2 regions of the Microbispora sp. NPDC046933 genome follow, and region 2 is predicted to be linked to the other one. Evidence: riboswitches for the same ligand, from Rfam matches in the RefSeq annotation. Region 2 holds a riboswitch; the other holds the start of a gene.
The links. A riboswitch is a leader RNA that binds a small molecule or an ion and turns the genes downstream of it on or off. The one in region 2 is predicted to bind glycine.

Region 1 (7,579 bases), on a different contig from region 2:
CGTCACGACCGACGGGCCGGTGCTGTTCCTGCTGACCCTGCCGCTCATCCCGGCCGCCGTCACGGTGGCGATCCTGCGGCACCGGCTGTACGACATCGAGCTGATCGTCAACCGGTCGCTGGTGTACGCGGTGCTCACGCTCGGCGTCGTCATGGTGTACCTGGGCATCGTCGCGGCGCTGTCCGCGCTGGCGCAGGACCGGCTGTCGGCCACCCCGCTGATCGCGACCGCGGTGATCGCGCTCGCCTTCGCGCCGGCCCGTTCCGCCGTCCAGTCCGTGGTGGACCGGGTCATGTACGGGCAGCGCCGCGACCCCGCGGCGGCGGCCGCCCGCGTCGGTCTACGGCTCGGCGCCGGCCTGGACGGGGTGCTGCGCGCCGTGTGCGAGGCGCTGCGGCTGCCGTACGCCGCGGTCAGCTCCGACGGGCGGCTGGTCGCGACCTACGGCCGGCCGCCTCAGCTGCGGCACATCGTGTCGCTGGAGGTGGCCGAGGGGCCGCCCGCCGACCTGCTCGTCGGGCTGCGGGCCGGGGAGAGCCGGCTGTCCGGCGCCGACCGGCGCGCCCTGGGGCTGCTGGCGCCCCGGTCGGCCTGGCCCTGCAGGCGGTGCGTCTGTCGGAGCAAGTGGGCGAGTCCCGCAAGCGCATCGTGGCCGCGCGGGAGGAGGAACGCCGGCGGCTGCGCCGCGACCTGCACGACGGCCTCGGCACGGTGCTCACCGCGGTGACCCTCAAGGCCGACGCCGCCCACAACCTGCGCCGCACCGACCCGGAGCGGAGCGGGCGGCTCCTGCTCGACCTGCGCGCCGACGTGACCACCGCGATCGCCGACATCCGCCGCCTCGTCTACGACCTGCGCCCGCCCGACCTCGACGAGCTCGGGCTCGTCGGCGCGCTGCGCCGGCGTGCCCAGCAGTCCTGGCGCCGCGAGCACGCCGGGTGCGTGGTCACGGTCGACGCCCCGGACGACCTGCCGCCGCTGCCCGCCGCGGTGGAGGTGGCGGGGGAGGTGAGCGACAACGGCTCCGGGGGCGCCGGCGCCTGGCCGCACGGCGTGGGCCTGCGATCCATGCACGAGCGGGCCGCCGAACTGGGCGGTACGCTCACCGCGGGGCCCACCGACCGGGGAGGTCGAGTCCACGCCCGGTTACCACTGGAGCGGTCATGACCGCGGGGAACAGATCAGGATCGTGGTCGTCCACGACCACCCGCTGACGCGGGAGGGCCTGCGCGCCCTGGTCGCGTCGCTGCCCGACATCGTGGTGGTGGGGGAGGCCGGTGACCACGGCGATCTTCGCCAGGCTGGCGGTGCCCGACCGGGCCGAGGCCATCGTCCGCGCCCGCCAGGCCGGTCTCGGCGCCGATCTCGCGCAAGGTGCGAGTCGGGCCGATCCGGGTAGCGGGTAGAGTAGGCACGGCCGACGACCTCGTGCGGGAGAGACCCCTGGATATCAGGGGCGCCGAAGGAGCAAACCTCCCCGGAATCTCTCAGGCATCCGTACCGCACGGACGAGGCGACTCTGAAAAGCAGGCCCGCCGGCCAGGCGGTGCCTCACCGAAGGGGAAAGCCGGGCTCGACGGCCCGGTGAAGCTCTCAGGTCCGATGACAGAGGGGGAGACCGCTTCACGACCGGCCGCGCCGTGTGGGCGCCGGGCGGTCGCCGCAGGTCTCGACCCGCCCAGGAGGCCCCTGTCATGACCGATCGGTCCACGCTTCGCGACCTTTCCGCTCCGCCCTTCGCGACCCGTCATATCGGCCCCTCGGAGGCCGGCCGCGCCCGAATGCTGGAGGCCGTCGGCTACGAGTCGGTGGCCGACCTGGTCGCCGTGGCCGTGCCCGAGGCGATCCGCACGCGCGGCCCGCTGAACCTGCCCGAGGCGGTGGGGGAGGCCGAGGCCCTGGCCGAGCTGCGTGCCCTCGCCGGCCGCAACCGGGTGCTGACCCCGATGATCGGCCTCGGCTACCACGACACGATCACCCCGGGCGTCGTCCTCCGCAACGTGCTGGAGAACCCGGGCTGGTACACCGCGTACACGCCGTACCAGCCGGAGATCTCGCAGGGGCGGCTGGAGGCGCTGCTGAACTTCCAGACGGTCGTGTCGGACCTCACCGGCCTCGACGTCGCCGGGGCGTCCCTGCTCGACGAGGGGACGGCCGCGGCCGAGGCGATGACGCTGGCCCGCCGGGCGAGCAAGGTGAAGACCGACGTGTTCGTGGTGGACGCCGACGCGCTGCCGCAGACCAAGGCCGTGCTGGCGACCCGCGCCGAGCCGCTCGGCATCACGCTGGTGGAGTCGGACCTCGCCGGTGAGCTGCCCGAGTGCTTCGGGGTCCTCGTCCAGTATCCGGGCGCGAGCGGCCGGGTGGCGTCCTTCCGCGCGGTCGCCGAGCGGGCGCACGCCCAGGGGGCGCTGCTGGTGGCCGCGGCCGACCTGCTGGCGCTGACCCTGCTGGAGTCCCCCGGGGAGCAGGGCGCCGACATCGCCGTCGGTTCCTCCCAGCGCTTTGGGGTCCCGCTGGGCTATGGCGGCCCCCACGCGGCGTACATGGCCGTCCGCGAGGGCCTGCAGCGGCAGATGCCGGGCCGCCTGGTCGGGGTCTCGGTGGACGCCGACGGCCGCACGGCCTACCGGCTGGCCCTGCAGACCCGCGAGCAGCACATCCGCCGGGAGAAGGCCACCAGCAACATCTGCACCGCGCAGGTCCTGCTCGCCGTCATGGCGTCGATGTACGCCGTCTACCACGGCCCGGAGGGCCTCAGGAGGATCGCCCAGCGGGCGCACCGCCATGCGGCGGTCCTGGCCGCCGGGCTGCGCGACGGCGGCGTGGAGGTCGTCCACGACGAGTTCTTCGACACCGTGCTCGCCCGCGTGCCCGGGCGGGCCGCCCAGGTCGTGGCCGCCGCCGCGGAACGGGGCGTGAACCTGCGCCTGGCCGACGACGACCACGTCGGCGTCGCCTGCGATGAGAAGACCACCACGGACCACCTGCGGGCGGTCTGGGCGGCGTTCGGCGCGTCCGAACCCGTGGTCGAGGACCTCGACCGGGTGACCTCCGACGCTCTCCCGGCCGACCTGCAGCGGACCTCCGGCTTCCTCACCCACCCGGTGTTCCACTCCCACCGGTCCGAGACGGCCATGCTGCGCTACCTGCGGCGCCTGCAGGACAAGGACATCGCGCTCGACCGCTCGATGATCCCGCTCGGCTCCTGCACGATGAAGCTCAACGCGACGACCGAGATGGAGCCGGTCACCTGGCCGGAGTTCGCCTCGATCCACCCGTTCGCGCCGGCGGAGCAGGCCGAGGGGTACGCCGAGCTGATCGCGACGCTGGAGGGCTGGCTGGCCGAGGTCACCGGCTACGATCGGGTGTCGATCCAGCCGAACGCCGGCTCCCAGGGCGAGTTCGCCGGGCTGCTGGCGATCAGGTCCTACCACCGCTCCAGGGGCGAGGACGGGCGCGACGTGTGCCTCATCCCGTCCTCTGCGCACGGCACCAACGCCGCCAGCGCCGTCATGGCGGGCATGCGGGTGGTCGTGGTGGCCTGCGACGCCGACGGCAACGTGGACCTGGCCGACCTCGCCGCCAAGATCGACAAGCACCGCGACGCGCTCGCCGCGATCATGGTGACCTACCCGTCCACCCACGGCGTGTACGAGGAGACGATCGTCGAGATCTGCGAGCGGGTCCACGAGGCCGGCGGGCAGGTCTACGTCGACGGGGCCAACCTCAACGCGCTGGTGGGCCTGGCCAAGCTGGGCGAGTTCGGCGCGGACGTCTCCCACCTGAACCTGCACAAGACCTTCTGCATCCCGCACGGCGGCGGCGGCCCCGGCGTCGGCCCGGTGGCGGTCAAGGCCCACCTCGCCGAGCACCTGCCGGAGCACGTGTCGGCGGCGCCGTACGGCTCGGCGGGCATCCTGCCGATCTCCTGGGCGTACGTCAGGATGATGGGCGCCGACGGGCTGCGGCAGGCCACAGAGCAGGCGATCCTGTCGGCAAACTACCTGGCCCGGCGCCTGGCGCCGCACTACCCGGTGCTGTACACCGGGCGGGACGGCCTGGTCGCGCACGAGTGCATCGTCGATCTGCGCCAGATCACCAAGGAGACCGGCGTCACGGTGGACGACGTGGCCAAGCGGCTGATCGACTACGGCTTCCACGCGCCCACGATGTCGTTCCCCGTCGCCGGGACGCTCATGATCGAGCCCACCGAGAGCGAGGACCTGGCCGAGCTCGACCGCTTCGCGGACGCGATGATCGCCATCCGCGAGGAGATCGCCAAGGTCGCGTCGGGCGAGTACGACAAGACCGACAACCCGCTGCGCAACGCCCCGCACACGGCCGAGTGCCTGACCGCGGATGAGTGGAGCCACCCGTACTCGCGGGCGGTGGCCGCCTACCCGGTGCCCGGCCTGCGGGACGACAAGTACTGGTCGCCGGTGCGCCGCATCGACCAGGCGTACGGCGACCGCAACCTCGTCTGCTCCTGCCCGCCCCTCGAGGCATATGAGGACTGAGGCGTACGAGGACTGATCGGTTGAGCATGTCGGCCCCGCCCGGCGGCCGGTCTCGTTAAGATCGCGGTGATCGTTTCTCATCACCTGCGACCATGCGAGGCCCCTGTATGACGGCCATCGATTCCGGGCGGCGGTCCGACCGGCTCGACCACGCGCGCCGGCTCGCCGAAAGCGGCGACCTCGACGGTGCGGCCGCGATCTTCGCGGAACTCGCCGCGGACGAGAACGCGCCGGACCGCGGCGAGGCCGGCGAGGGCCTGTCCGTCGTGGTCGAGCGCATGGCCGAGCGGCTGCTGGAGGACGGCGAGCCCGAGCGGGCCGCCGACGTCCTGCTGGAGGCGCTGTCGATCAGCGCTGTGGCCGACCCGGCGCGTCTGCGGGTGCTGCTCGGCATGGCGCACCTGGAGATGGCGTGCGCGCAGTTCGCCGGGGCCGTGGAGGACAGCCGCCAGGAGGGAGCCGACTCTGGCACCGGGGCCCTCGCGATCGAGCTGCTGGCCCGTACGCTGCCGCTGCGGGGCCGCGACGCCGACGCGGAGACCGTGTGGCGCTACGGCCTCGACCATCCCGACGAGGCGCTCGCCGACCAGGTGCGGCTGCGCCTCGGGCGGGACGTACGCCCCGCCATGGAGGGCGTCGAGGGCTGAACGGCCGGGCGGGGTCAGCGCTGGGAGCGGCGGCTGATGGCGTAGGCGAAGTTGACCGCGATGATCCCGCCCCAGGACAGGAGCAGGCCCGCCAGCCCCGCGTTCGCCACCGCGATCCCGGTCAGCGGGATGCCCAGGGCAAGTGACCCCATGGCCACGCCCACGGCGCTGTCCTTCTGCTTGACCGGGGGACCGGGCGGCTGGTGACGTAGCTGGGCCGCCACCTCGTTGCGTATCCGTGCGGCGATCTCCACGTCCAGCTTGTCGAGGAACGAGTCGACCAGCGCGTCCTCGTACTCCGGGCCCAGATCGCGGCGGGCCGCCATGACGGCTCGCAGGTCCTCGCGGGTCGAAGACGCCGCCGGCGGCGGAGGGACGGGATGCCCGGGCGCGGGCGGCTGCTGCGATGCGATGTCCGTCACCATGACATTCTGGCCTCTTCCGCGGGGGCGTGCCATCCTCCGGACGGAGGGTCGCCTCCTCCCGCTTCAGCCGGACCCGCTACCGTCAGCGGCATGGAGATCGAGACCCCGCACGGCCGCGCCCTGGCCGAGGTGGACGAGGCGGCCGATCCCCGGCTGCTGCTGGTCCTGACCCACGGGTCCGGGGGAGGGGTGGACGCCCCCGACCTGCTCGCCGTACGGGACGCGGTGCTGGCCTCCGGGGGGACCGTCGCCCGGGTGGTGCAGCCGTTCCGGCTGCGCGGCGCGCGAGCGCCGGGGTCGGCGGTCAAGCAGGACGAGGCGTGGCTGTCGATCGTCGCCGCGCTCCGCGAGCGTCACCCGGGCCTGCCGCTCGTCCAGGGCGGGCGGAGCAACGGCGCGCGGGTCGCCTGCCGCACCGCGCGCGCCGCCGGGGCCGAGGCGGTGGTGGCGCTCGCGTTCCCGCTCCACCCGCCGGGTAAGCCGGAGCGGTCACGGGCGGAAGAACTGCGGCAGGCGGGGACCCCCGTGCTCGTGGTCAACGGGGATCGGGATCCGTTCGGCGTGCCGGATGAGAAGGACGCCGCACGTCTCGTGGTCCTCTCGGGGGAGGGGCACGAGTTCAAGAAGGACCCCGCCCGGGTGGGCGAGGTGGTGGCGCGGTGGCTGCTTTCGCCTCTGCCGGCAGAGGGCTAGGCCGCGCTGATGGCCATGTCGGTGGGCCGGTGGGGGGCGATGACGCCGCCGTCGGGCAGCAGCTCGCCGGTGTCCTCGAACAGCACGACGCCGTTGCAGAGCAGGCTCCAGCCCTGCTCGGGGTGACAGGCTATCGTGCGGGCGGCTTCTCGGTCCTTTGCATCCGCACTGGGACAGGCCGGTTCATGAGGGCACATCGCCGGGGCTCCGTGTCTTTATCGTTCGCTCGTTTTGTCTTCCGGGTGTCCGTGGGGTATGACGCACACCACACTGGACTACACCAGTTTGCGGCTCGGCCGCATCCGTACGACATAGTCCGTTCGGAGCATTTCCGCCGGTCGGGCAGGGGACCCGGCCGCACCCCGAGCAGGCTCGCGCACACTGATGTGACCTAGTACACAAGAATGCCCCATTGGAGGCAACGGTCCGGCCTCGACACGCCGACGGCCGGGTAACCGGGAGATCACAGATTCCGGGCGCCGGGCGCGACCGATGTGGACGGCCCGGAAATCCGCCGTCCCGCTCAGCCGCCGAGGCCGGCGATCAACGCGTCGAGGCCGTGCTCGAAGTCGCGCTCGCCCTCGGCGGTGCGCGCGTCGCGCACCTCGGCGTCCGGGTCGGCCCACCCCGACTGCTGGACCTCGACCGCCACGCTGCCGAACACATAGGCCCGCAGGGCGCGGACCGCTCCCGCCGGGTCGCCCGCTCCCGCCTCGCGCAGCTGCTCGGTCTGCTCCCTGATCGCGATGAGGGCCGACCCCTTCGGCGGCTTGGTGAGGGCCAGCGACAGCACGCCCGGGTGCTCCAGCAGCGCGGCGCGGCTCGCGCGGGCCCAGGCGCGCGCCCTGTCCTGCCAGGTGGCGGCGGCGGCCGGATCGACCCCCACGGTCGTCACGTGCTCGGCGAGGGCGTCCATCAGCGCCTCCTTGCCCCGAGGCAGGTGGTGATAGATGGCCATGGCCTCCACCTGGAGGGCGTCGCCGAGGCGGCGCATGGTCAGCCGGCGCAGGCCCTGGCCGTCGGCGATGTGCAGGGCGGCGTCGATGATCCGCTCGCGGGACAGGGGGACGGGCGGTCGCTTGGCAGGCACGGCGATCATGCTGCCACATCGACCCTTACTTCGTAAAGGGCGGCACACCCTGCGGTGCGGGCCCCCACGCGGAGCGCGTACGCTACCGACTGCGACGCGAGTTCGATACCGAAGGGGCTGACGATGGCGTTTTTCCGTCCGCGGGTGAGCCGGGAGGCGGAGGTCCGCTACCACGCGGATCTGGAGATCCGGAAGAACTTCGAC
Region 2 (7,579 bases):
GCCTTGCCGGTCCGGTTCGTCAGCCGGGCATGCTCCGGCCTGGTTCGACCGGAAGGGCACCACGATATTGGTGACCGGCATGTCCGTCACATCGGGAGACGTCACTCCTCGCGAACGCTGATCCGGGACGTCGCCGCGCCCGCGGCAAGCTCCGGTCCTCGCTCCCGCCGGCTCCGCTCCCCGCGGACCGGGCCGGCGGTCAGCATTCGATGACGTTGACGGCGAGGCCGCCGCGCGAGGTCTCCTTGTATTTGTCGAGCATGTCCCTGCCGGTGTCGCGCATCGTCTTGATGGCCTTGTCCAGCGACACGAAGTGGCGGCCGTCGCCGCGCAGCGCGATGCGGGCGGCGGTGATCGCCTTGATCGAGGCGACGGCGTTGCGCTCGATGCACGGGATCTGGACGAGCCCGCCGATCGGGTCGCAGGTCAGGCCGAGGTTGTGCTCGATGCCGATCTCCGCGGCGTTCTCGACCTGCTCCGGCGTCCCGCCGAGCGCCTCGGTGAGGCCCGCCGCGGCCATCGAGCAGGCCGAGCCCACCTCGCCCTGGCAGCCCACCTCCGCCCCGGAGATGGAGGCGTTCTCCTTGAACAGCACGCCGATCGCGCCCGCGGTGAGCAGGAAGCGGACGACGCCGTCCTCGTCGGCGCCCGGAAGGAAGCGCATGTAGTAGGACAGGACGGCCGGGACGATGCCGGCGGCGCCGTTGGTCGGCGCGGTGACGATCCGGCCGCCCGCGGCGTTCTCCTCGTTGACGGCCAGCGCGAACAGCGTGACCCAGTCCATCGCCCGCAGCGGGTCGGTCCCGTCGGCCTCGCCCTGCAGCCGCCGGTACAGCTGGTGGGCCCGGCGGCGCACCTTGAGGCCGCCCGGGAGGACGCCCTCGCGGCCGGTGCCGCGCCGCACGCATTCGGCCATGACCGCCCACAGGTGCAGCAGGCGGGCCCGGATCTCCTCCTCCGTACGGCCGAAGGCCTTCTCGTTCTCCATCATCAGGCCGGAGATCGACAGGCCGGTCTCGGCGCAGTGCGCGAGCAGTTCGTGCGCGGTCGTGAAGGCGTACGGCAGCACCGTGTCGTCGGGCTTGATCCGGTCGGCGCCGGTGGCGTTCTCGTCCACCACGAAGCCGCCGCCGACCGAGTAGTACACCTTCTCGCGCAGCACCGCGTCGTCGGCGTACGCGGTGAACCGCATGCCGTTCGGGTGGTGGGGGAGCGACAGCTTGCGCTCGAAGACGAGGTGCTCGCCGACCACGAACGGGATCTCGCGCACGCCGTACAACGTGACCGTGCCGCTCGCCCGCATCGCCGCCAGCCGTTCGTCGACGGTGTCGACGTCGACCAGTTCGGGCTTGTCGCCGGACAGGCCCAGCAGGACCGCCTTGTCGCTGCCGTGGCCCTTGCCGGTCAGCCCGAGCGAGCCGTACAGGATGGCCTCGACCCGGGTGACCTTCTCCAGCAGCCCGTCCTGGTGCAGCCCGCGGACGAACTTGTGCGCCGCCGCCATCGGGCCGCCCGTGTGCGAGCTGGACGGCCCGATCCCCACCTTGAACAGGTCGAAGACGCTGATCGCCATTGACCGTCGCCTCTCAGCCGCCTGTCAGGACTCGCCGGAGGTGAGCGCGGTGTACTCCGCGGCGGACAGCAGGTCCTCCGGCTCCTCCTCCACCCGCACGCGGAACAGCCAGCCCTCGCCGTACGGGTCGGAGTTGACCAGCGAGGGGTTGTCCACGACGGCGGCGTTGATCTCGACGACCTCGCCGCCGACCGGGGCGAAGATGTCGCTCACGGACTTGGTGGACTCCACCTCGCCGACCGCGTCGCCGGCCGCGACCGTCTCGCCGACCTCCTTGTGCACCTCCACGTAGACCACGTCGCCGAGCTGCTCGGCCGCGTACGCGGTGATGCCCACCGTCACGGTGAGGCCGTCCTCGATCCCGGCCACCCACTCGTGTTCCTTGGTGTAGCTCAGGTCGTCGGGAATGGTGCTCACTTGCTCCTCCTGTAGAAAGGCAGATCGACGACGTCGACCGGTTCTTGGCTGCCCCGGATGTCCACGGCCAGGCCACCCTTCTCCAGGGCGTCCTCGTCCACGTACGCCATGGCGATCGGGCGGCCGAGGGACTGCGACGGGGCTCCGCTGGTCACCTCGCCGACGACGGCGCCCTCCCGGGTGACCGGGTAGCCGTGCCGGGGCACCCGGCGGCCGCGCGCCACCAGCCCGACCAGGCACCGGGTGGTGCCGTTCTCCGCGGCCCGTTCGAGGGCGGCCCTGCCCACGAAGTCGCCGGGCTTGTCGAAGCGGACGACCCGGCCGAGACCCGGGTCGAACGGCGTGGTCCCGGTGCTCAGCTCGTTGCCGTACAACGGCATCCCGGCCTCGAGGCGCAGCGTGTCGCGGGCGGACAGCCCGGCGGGGACGAGGCCGAGGCCGGCGCCCGCCTCGGTGAGCGCGCTCCACAGCGGCTCGGCGTCGGCGTTCGCGACGAACAGCTCGAAGCCGTCCTCGCCCGTGTAGCCGGTCCTGGCGATCAGGGCGTCCGCGCCCGCGACCGTGGCGCGGACGATGGCGTAGTACTTGAGCTCGCCGAGATCGGCGTCGGTCAGCGCGGCCAGGATCTCGGCGCTGCGCGGCCCCTGCACCGCGACCAGCGCGTACTCGTCGGACCTGTCCTCGATCCGCGCGTCGTACGCCCCGGAGCGCGCGGCCAGCTCACCGGCGACGGCGGCGTAGTTGGAGGCGTTGGCGACGACCATGAACTCGTCCTCGCCGAGCCGGTAGACGATGAGGTCGTCGAGGATGCCGCCGTCCTCGTCCACGATCATGGTGTAGCGGGCGCGGCCGGGAGCGAGGACGCTGAGGTGCCCCACGAGGGCGTGGTCGAGCGCCTCGCCCGCCTGCGGGCCGGTGACGAAGATCTCCCCCATGTGGGACAGGTCGAAGAGCCCCGCGGCCGTGCGCACCGCGTTGTGCTCGGCCGACTCGCTGCCGTAGCGCAGGGGCATCTGCCATCCCGCGAAGTCGGTCAGGGTCGCGCCCAGGCGTTCGTGGACCCCGTGGAGCGGGGTGGATCGGGACATGCGCACCTCGGGAAGGACGGATGCTGCGTTCAACTATCGGGCATCCTCCCCCTCTGTCATCGGCGCCTGAGAGCTTCGTCCGATATTTGCCGGACTTTCACCTTCGGCGAGGCCTTCCGGCCTTCTTTCCAGAGGTCACCTGGCCCGCACGGTCCTTTGCCTTGAGAGGTTCGCGGGGAGGGCTTGCTCCTTCAGGGGCCCTGACCGGATGCCAGGACGCTCTCCCGCGCGGGATCACCGGTGTGCCGCAAGCCTAGTGGTTCGCCGCCATCCCCGTAACCGGCAGGATCGCTCCGATTCTCTCCGATCAAGGTAGCCGAGCCACTACGTCAGGTACGTTCTGTGCGCTGTGCGGCCGAACAGAGACGCATCAGGGCGGACGGAGGGTCGTCGCCGGTGAGGATCCGCTGGTGGAGGGCCTGGGTGGCGGGGGACGGCTCGGTGCCGAGGCGGTCGACCAGGGTCCGGCGCAGTCGCTGGTAGGACGCCGAGGCGTCGTGGGTGCGGCCCGACCGGTGCAGCGCCAGCATGAGCTGCCTGTGCGGCCGTTCGCGCAGCGGGTGCCGTCTCGCCCACTGGGCCAGGCCGCCGACGATCTCGTGATGGTGCCCGAGCGCCAGCCGTACGTCGAAGAGGTCCTCGGTCACCGCGAGCCGGTCCTCGTCGAGCCGCTCGCCCCACGCGGAGAGCTCGCCCACGTGCCTCATGCCGGGCAGGGCGTCGCCCCGCCACAGGCTCAGCGCGTTCTCGAACATCCTCGCCGCATTGTGGTAATCGCCATTGTCCCGAGCGATTCTGCCCTGTGTCGAGAAATGGTTGAATATTGCAGCATCCACGGATCCGGGTGGGACGGAAAGAAGGTACCCGCCCTCCACCGTGTGCAGCGGGGAAAGGGCGGGGTCGCGTGGCGAGAGCCGCCGCCGCACCTGTGCGATGTAGGTGGTAAGATTCCGCGGCGCCGATTTGGTGGGACGGCCATTCCACAACAGATCGATGAGCCGATCCCGATGGACCGCTATATTCGGATTGAGCAGGAAAAGTGCCAGGAGCTGCCGGTGTCTCGGGGCGAGCCCGGCGATCACGTCCCCCGAGGGTTTCATGGCCAGGAACGGTCCAAGCACGGCGTATAACACGGTCCCCCTCGCATGAAAGCAGCGTGAACGCGCCGACGAAACGGCTTTGATCGCCATTTGACCATATCTCTCTCCGACGGCTTGAGTCAAAAATGTGTCGTTTCTATGTGTGCGGGCGCCGTTCCTGAATTGCCAATCACGAGAGTGGAGGCGCAGGTGCGCCGAAGTGAAATCGGTTGCATTGCCGCCCGCTGTGGCGCGTGTCACATGAGGGAATCCCTGTTCTCGCTGTCTCCGTTCGGCGAGCCCGGCTGTTCGCCACCCGCGCGATCGGACCACGAGCGGTCGCATCGGCCGCGTCGCCACCGGGTGAACCGTGGCGGCTCGAATCGGAACGGTTGCGCACCCGGCTTTCGAGAGCCGCCCGATCTCGGGACGGCGTGCGTCGATGCCCGCCGGGCCACCACGCCGACGTTCTCATGATGCCGCCCGAGCGGCCGTCCGTACGTCGAACGGGTTCTCTGTGGCGGTGCGCTGCGACACCGCGGGAGGCCTCGGCCACGTCCGCCAGACCGCGTCCTCGGCCGGCACCCGAACCGACCACTGTGTCAATGAGGTGACTCGCCGGCCTGGATCGCTGAGGCCAAGGGCACCTGGACCCGGAACGCGCGTTCACGGGGTGGGAGGCGACGCGGACCAGCGGCGGCACCCGCACGTCGCAGCTCACGAACCCGCACGGGGGCGTGGTCGCGACCAGCGCCGACAGCAGTAGTGCCACGCGCGTGGACAACTACGCCGAACAGACCGAACATGGCCTGGACCATGCGGTCGACACCAGGGACCGCCACGAACGGCTGGGAGGCGCTCAACGAGCCAGCGACACCCGTGGCCGGCATCCCCCATGGGAGTCCGCCTCCACAAGCCCGCCGGCCGACACCTCCAGTCGACCCCCGTGATCGGCGTCGACGCCGACGGCTCATCCACAGCAAGAGCAAGAAGAAGGTAACGAGTTTCGCCGCACCACCGGCGCACACGGTGTGCGGCGATCAGCTCATCACGGAGTGGGCGCGGGAGGACGGTGCGAGCTGGGCCGAGCCGTACACCTTCTCCGGCGAGGAAGCCGGAGCGGTTATAGGTACAGCTGGACCCGGCAGATTCTGCGGCAGAACTCAAGCGGATTCCGGGTTGCCGATTCCCGTTCTCTGGGACGAGTTGGAGAAGAAATGAGCGAGGACCTAGGATGAGAAGAATCGCCGCTTATCGCTTCGGGACCATCGCCGCGATCGTCGTGGCCGCCTATCTGTTGCTCATGGCAATAGGAGTCGTCAGAGCGGCTCATCTTGACAGGGATTCCTCCGGCGAGTTGCTGCGAGTGGCGACGTCCCCGCTCAGTGAGGTCGCCCACATGCTGCCGATCGGCTGGGTCGATCTCACCAACGAGATGCAATCCGCCTGGCCATTGATGATTCCTGACATAGTCGCCGGGATCCTTCAGGCGTGGCTGCTCTGGCTGATTCTTCGCGGTGATCCTCGCACGACTGCGGACGATACGCCCATCTCTGTGGGATCCGACATCGGCCGCCTGCGCATGTCGTTCTATCTGTCTGGCGTGCTGGTGATGTCATTCAGGCTGGTTAACGCGGTCTTCGACCTGGCGCCTGAGAGCGTCCGTGCCTTGAAGGTTGTCGCAGAAATATTTCCATTCATCGCGTCCGCCGCGTTCCTCTACTTGTCAATAATGTTCTATCGGGTAACTCTGGGTCGGGTGCACCGCGTCCACAGTATTTCTTCTCTGGTTCTTGGTGGGGTGCTTGCGCTTGCATTCCTCGGAGCTGGAATACACCCGCTGACCCCCTCCCGCCTACTCTCGGCCGAGCTGCCGTTCGCATTCCTTGGAAGCCTGAGCCCGATATTCTATGTCTGGCTTCTGTCCATGGTGGTCACCCAGTCGCGCAGCGCACGCTGGTCGCGTGCAACGATCTCGCTCGGACTGGTCGCCGCACTCCTCGGACTGGCGCTCGTCGTGGTTTCGTATTACTTGGGACCGGATAGAGAAATAGAGTTTCATGGCAAATTGGGCTATCTGTGTGAGTTCATATACTTCGCGTGGATGATTCGATCGGGACAGACCGCACTCCGTCCTCGCCGGCATTCGCCGTCGTTGGAAGCTGTTCAGATGTGAGCATTCGGCCCATGCGTATTCCTGGTGGTGTGGTCCTGGTCCGCATGGGCTCGTAACGACAGGAGAAGCCGGATCACGGACTGCGCTGACGGGAGCCGCGAACACGTCGAGCGAGGAAAGGAGATCGTCAAGGCCGGGTTGGAGATGTGTTCCGGATTTACATCGCCGAAGGAGAATGGGTGCGAACGATTGCGTGGGCTTTCCGGTCGGTGTGGGCGGTGCTGGCGGTCGCGACAGCTCTGTTGTCGCTGGTGACCATGACGGCGGCAGCCACCCCGGAATCAGGTGGGCGGTTCACCCGCCGATCCTTCTCGGCTGGCTTTTGCTGTTTTCCGCCTGGTCTGCGACGATACTGCTGAACAAGCGTCATCGGCCGTTCTTCGAGGTCGCACTGACACCGCTCATCGCGTTGGTCACAGTGGTGGTGGCCTTCAGCGGGGCCTGCACATGGGCGGGTTTCACGCTGTCCGAAGCGGCCCTGGACGATTACGCGCGTGCGGTGGCGGCCGGAACCGCCGGTGAAGGACAGGAAAGGGTCGGTCTCTTCACGGTCGCCTCTCCCCGACGGCTTCCGGATGGTGGTGTCAGCTTCGCCATCGCCGGCTCGGGGTCGTTCCTGTCCCTGGAGCAGTACGGCCTGGCCTACCTGCCCAAGGGATCTGACGACGGGCGGGAATTCGACGAGCTGGTCCGTCATCTCGGCAATGACTGGTATCTGTGGATGACTGACTGACCGCCACGCGAGTCGAGGACTCGCCGCGGCGGAAGGGGGGACATGCCACGCTTCGTCACGGCGATCCCGCAGGACGAGTGGGCGGTGATTGCGACCGCGGGAGCGGCTGCTCGTCCCGCGGTTCACTTATGCCCGGCGGGCTTTTCCGCCGGTGCTTTCGGATTTTCCTGCCACCCCCTACTGGGATATCTCTTCGACGGTCTCGCTGGACGCGACGGTCGCCGCTATCCCCTTAGTGGGGGTATCGATGGCTGAACCAGACCCGAATCGGCGGATGTTCCGCGTGGTCAGGGTGATTTCCGGCTTCTGCGTGGCGGGCATGTTCCTGCTCTCCGTCGTCAAGTTTCATGTCACCTACGGCTACTCCTGGCAGGCGGCCACACTGGTTTCCATACCTTCTGGCCTTGTCTATTTCGGCTTCGTGTACTTCTTTTTTCGCTGGGTGAGGCGGAAGCTATGATCCGTCCTCGCGATCGCGGGCATCCCGCTCCACATGGCGGACTCGGCCGTGCA

Region 1: linked by a shared signal. The riboswitch ahead of gcvP (aminomethyl-transferring glycine dehydrogenase) and the one ahead of gcvT (glycine cleavage system aminomethyltransferase GcvT) in region 2 are both predicted to bind glycine.

Annotation. Positions count from the first base shown of each region.
Region 1 covers NZ_JBEYWW010000011.1:235,318-242,896, forward strand. Annotated here, with positions in the region: gene ABZ857_RS17460 (hypothetical protein) at 1-727, shown strand, start outside; gene ABZ857_RS17465 (histidine kinase) at 649-1,167, shown strand; gene ABZ857_RS17470 (hypothetical protein) at 1,278-1,406, shown strand; glycine riboswitch at 1,422-1,513, shown strand; gene gcvP (aminomethyl-transferring glycine dehydrogenase) at 1,695-4,520, shown strand; gene ABZ857_RS17480 (hypothetical protein) at 4,628-5,167, shown strand; gene ABZ857_RS17485 (hypothetical protein) at 5,182-5,589, opposite strand; gene ABZ857_RS17490 (alpha/beta family hydrolase) at 5,683-6,285, shown strand; gene ABZ857_RS17495 (DUF5999 family protein) at 6,282-6,482, opposite strand; gene ABZ857_RS17500 (TetR/AcrR family transcriptional regulator C-terminal domain-containing protein) at 6,809-7,384, opposite strand; gene ABZ857_RS17505 (hypothetical protein) at 7,499-7,579, shown strand, end outside.
Region 2 covers NZ_JBEYWW010000012.1:228,401-235,979, forward strand. Annotated here, with positions in the region: gene ABZ857_RS18685 (L-serine ammonia-lyase) at 200-1,573, opposite strand; gene gcvH (glycine cleavage system protein GcvH) at 1,598-1,990, opposite strand; gene gcvT (glycine cleavage system aminomethyltransferase GcvT) at 1,987-3,078, opposite strand; glycine riboswitch at 3,218-3,315, opposite strand; gene ABZ857_RS18700 (AfsR/SARP family transcriptional regulator) at 3,408-4,502, opposite strand; gene ABZ857_RS18705 (hypothetical protein) at 5,392-6,333, shown strand; gene ABZ857_RS18710 (hypothetical protein) at 6,509-7,066, shown strand; gene ABZ857_RS18715 (hypothetical protein) at 7,314-7,526, shown strand.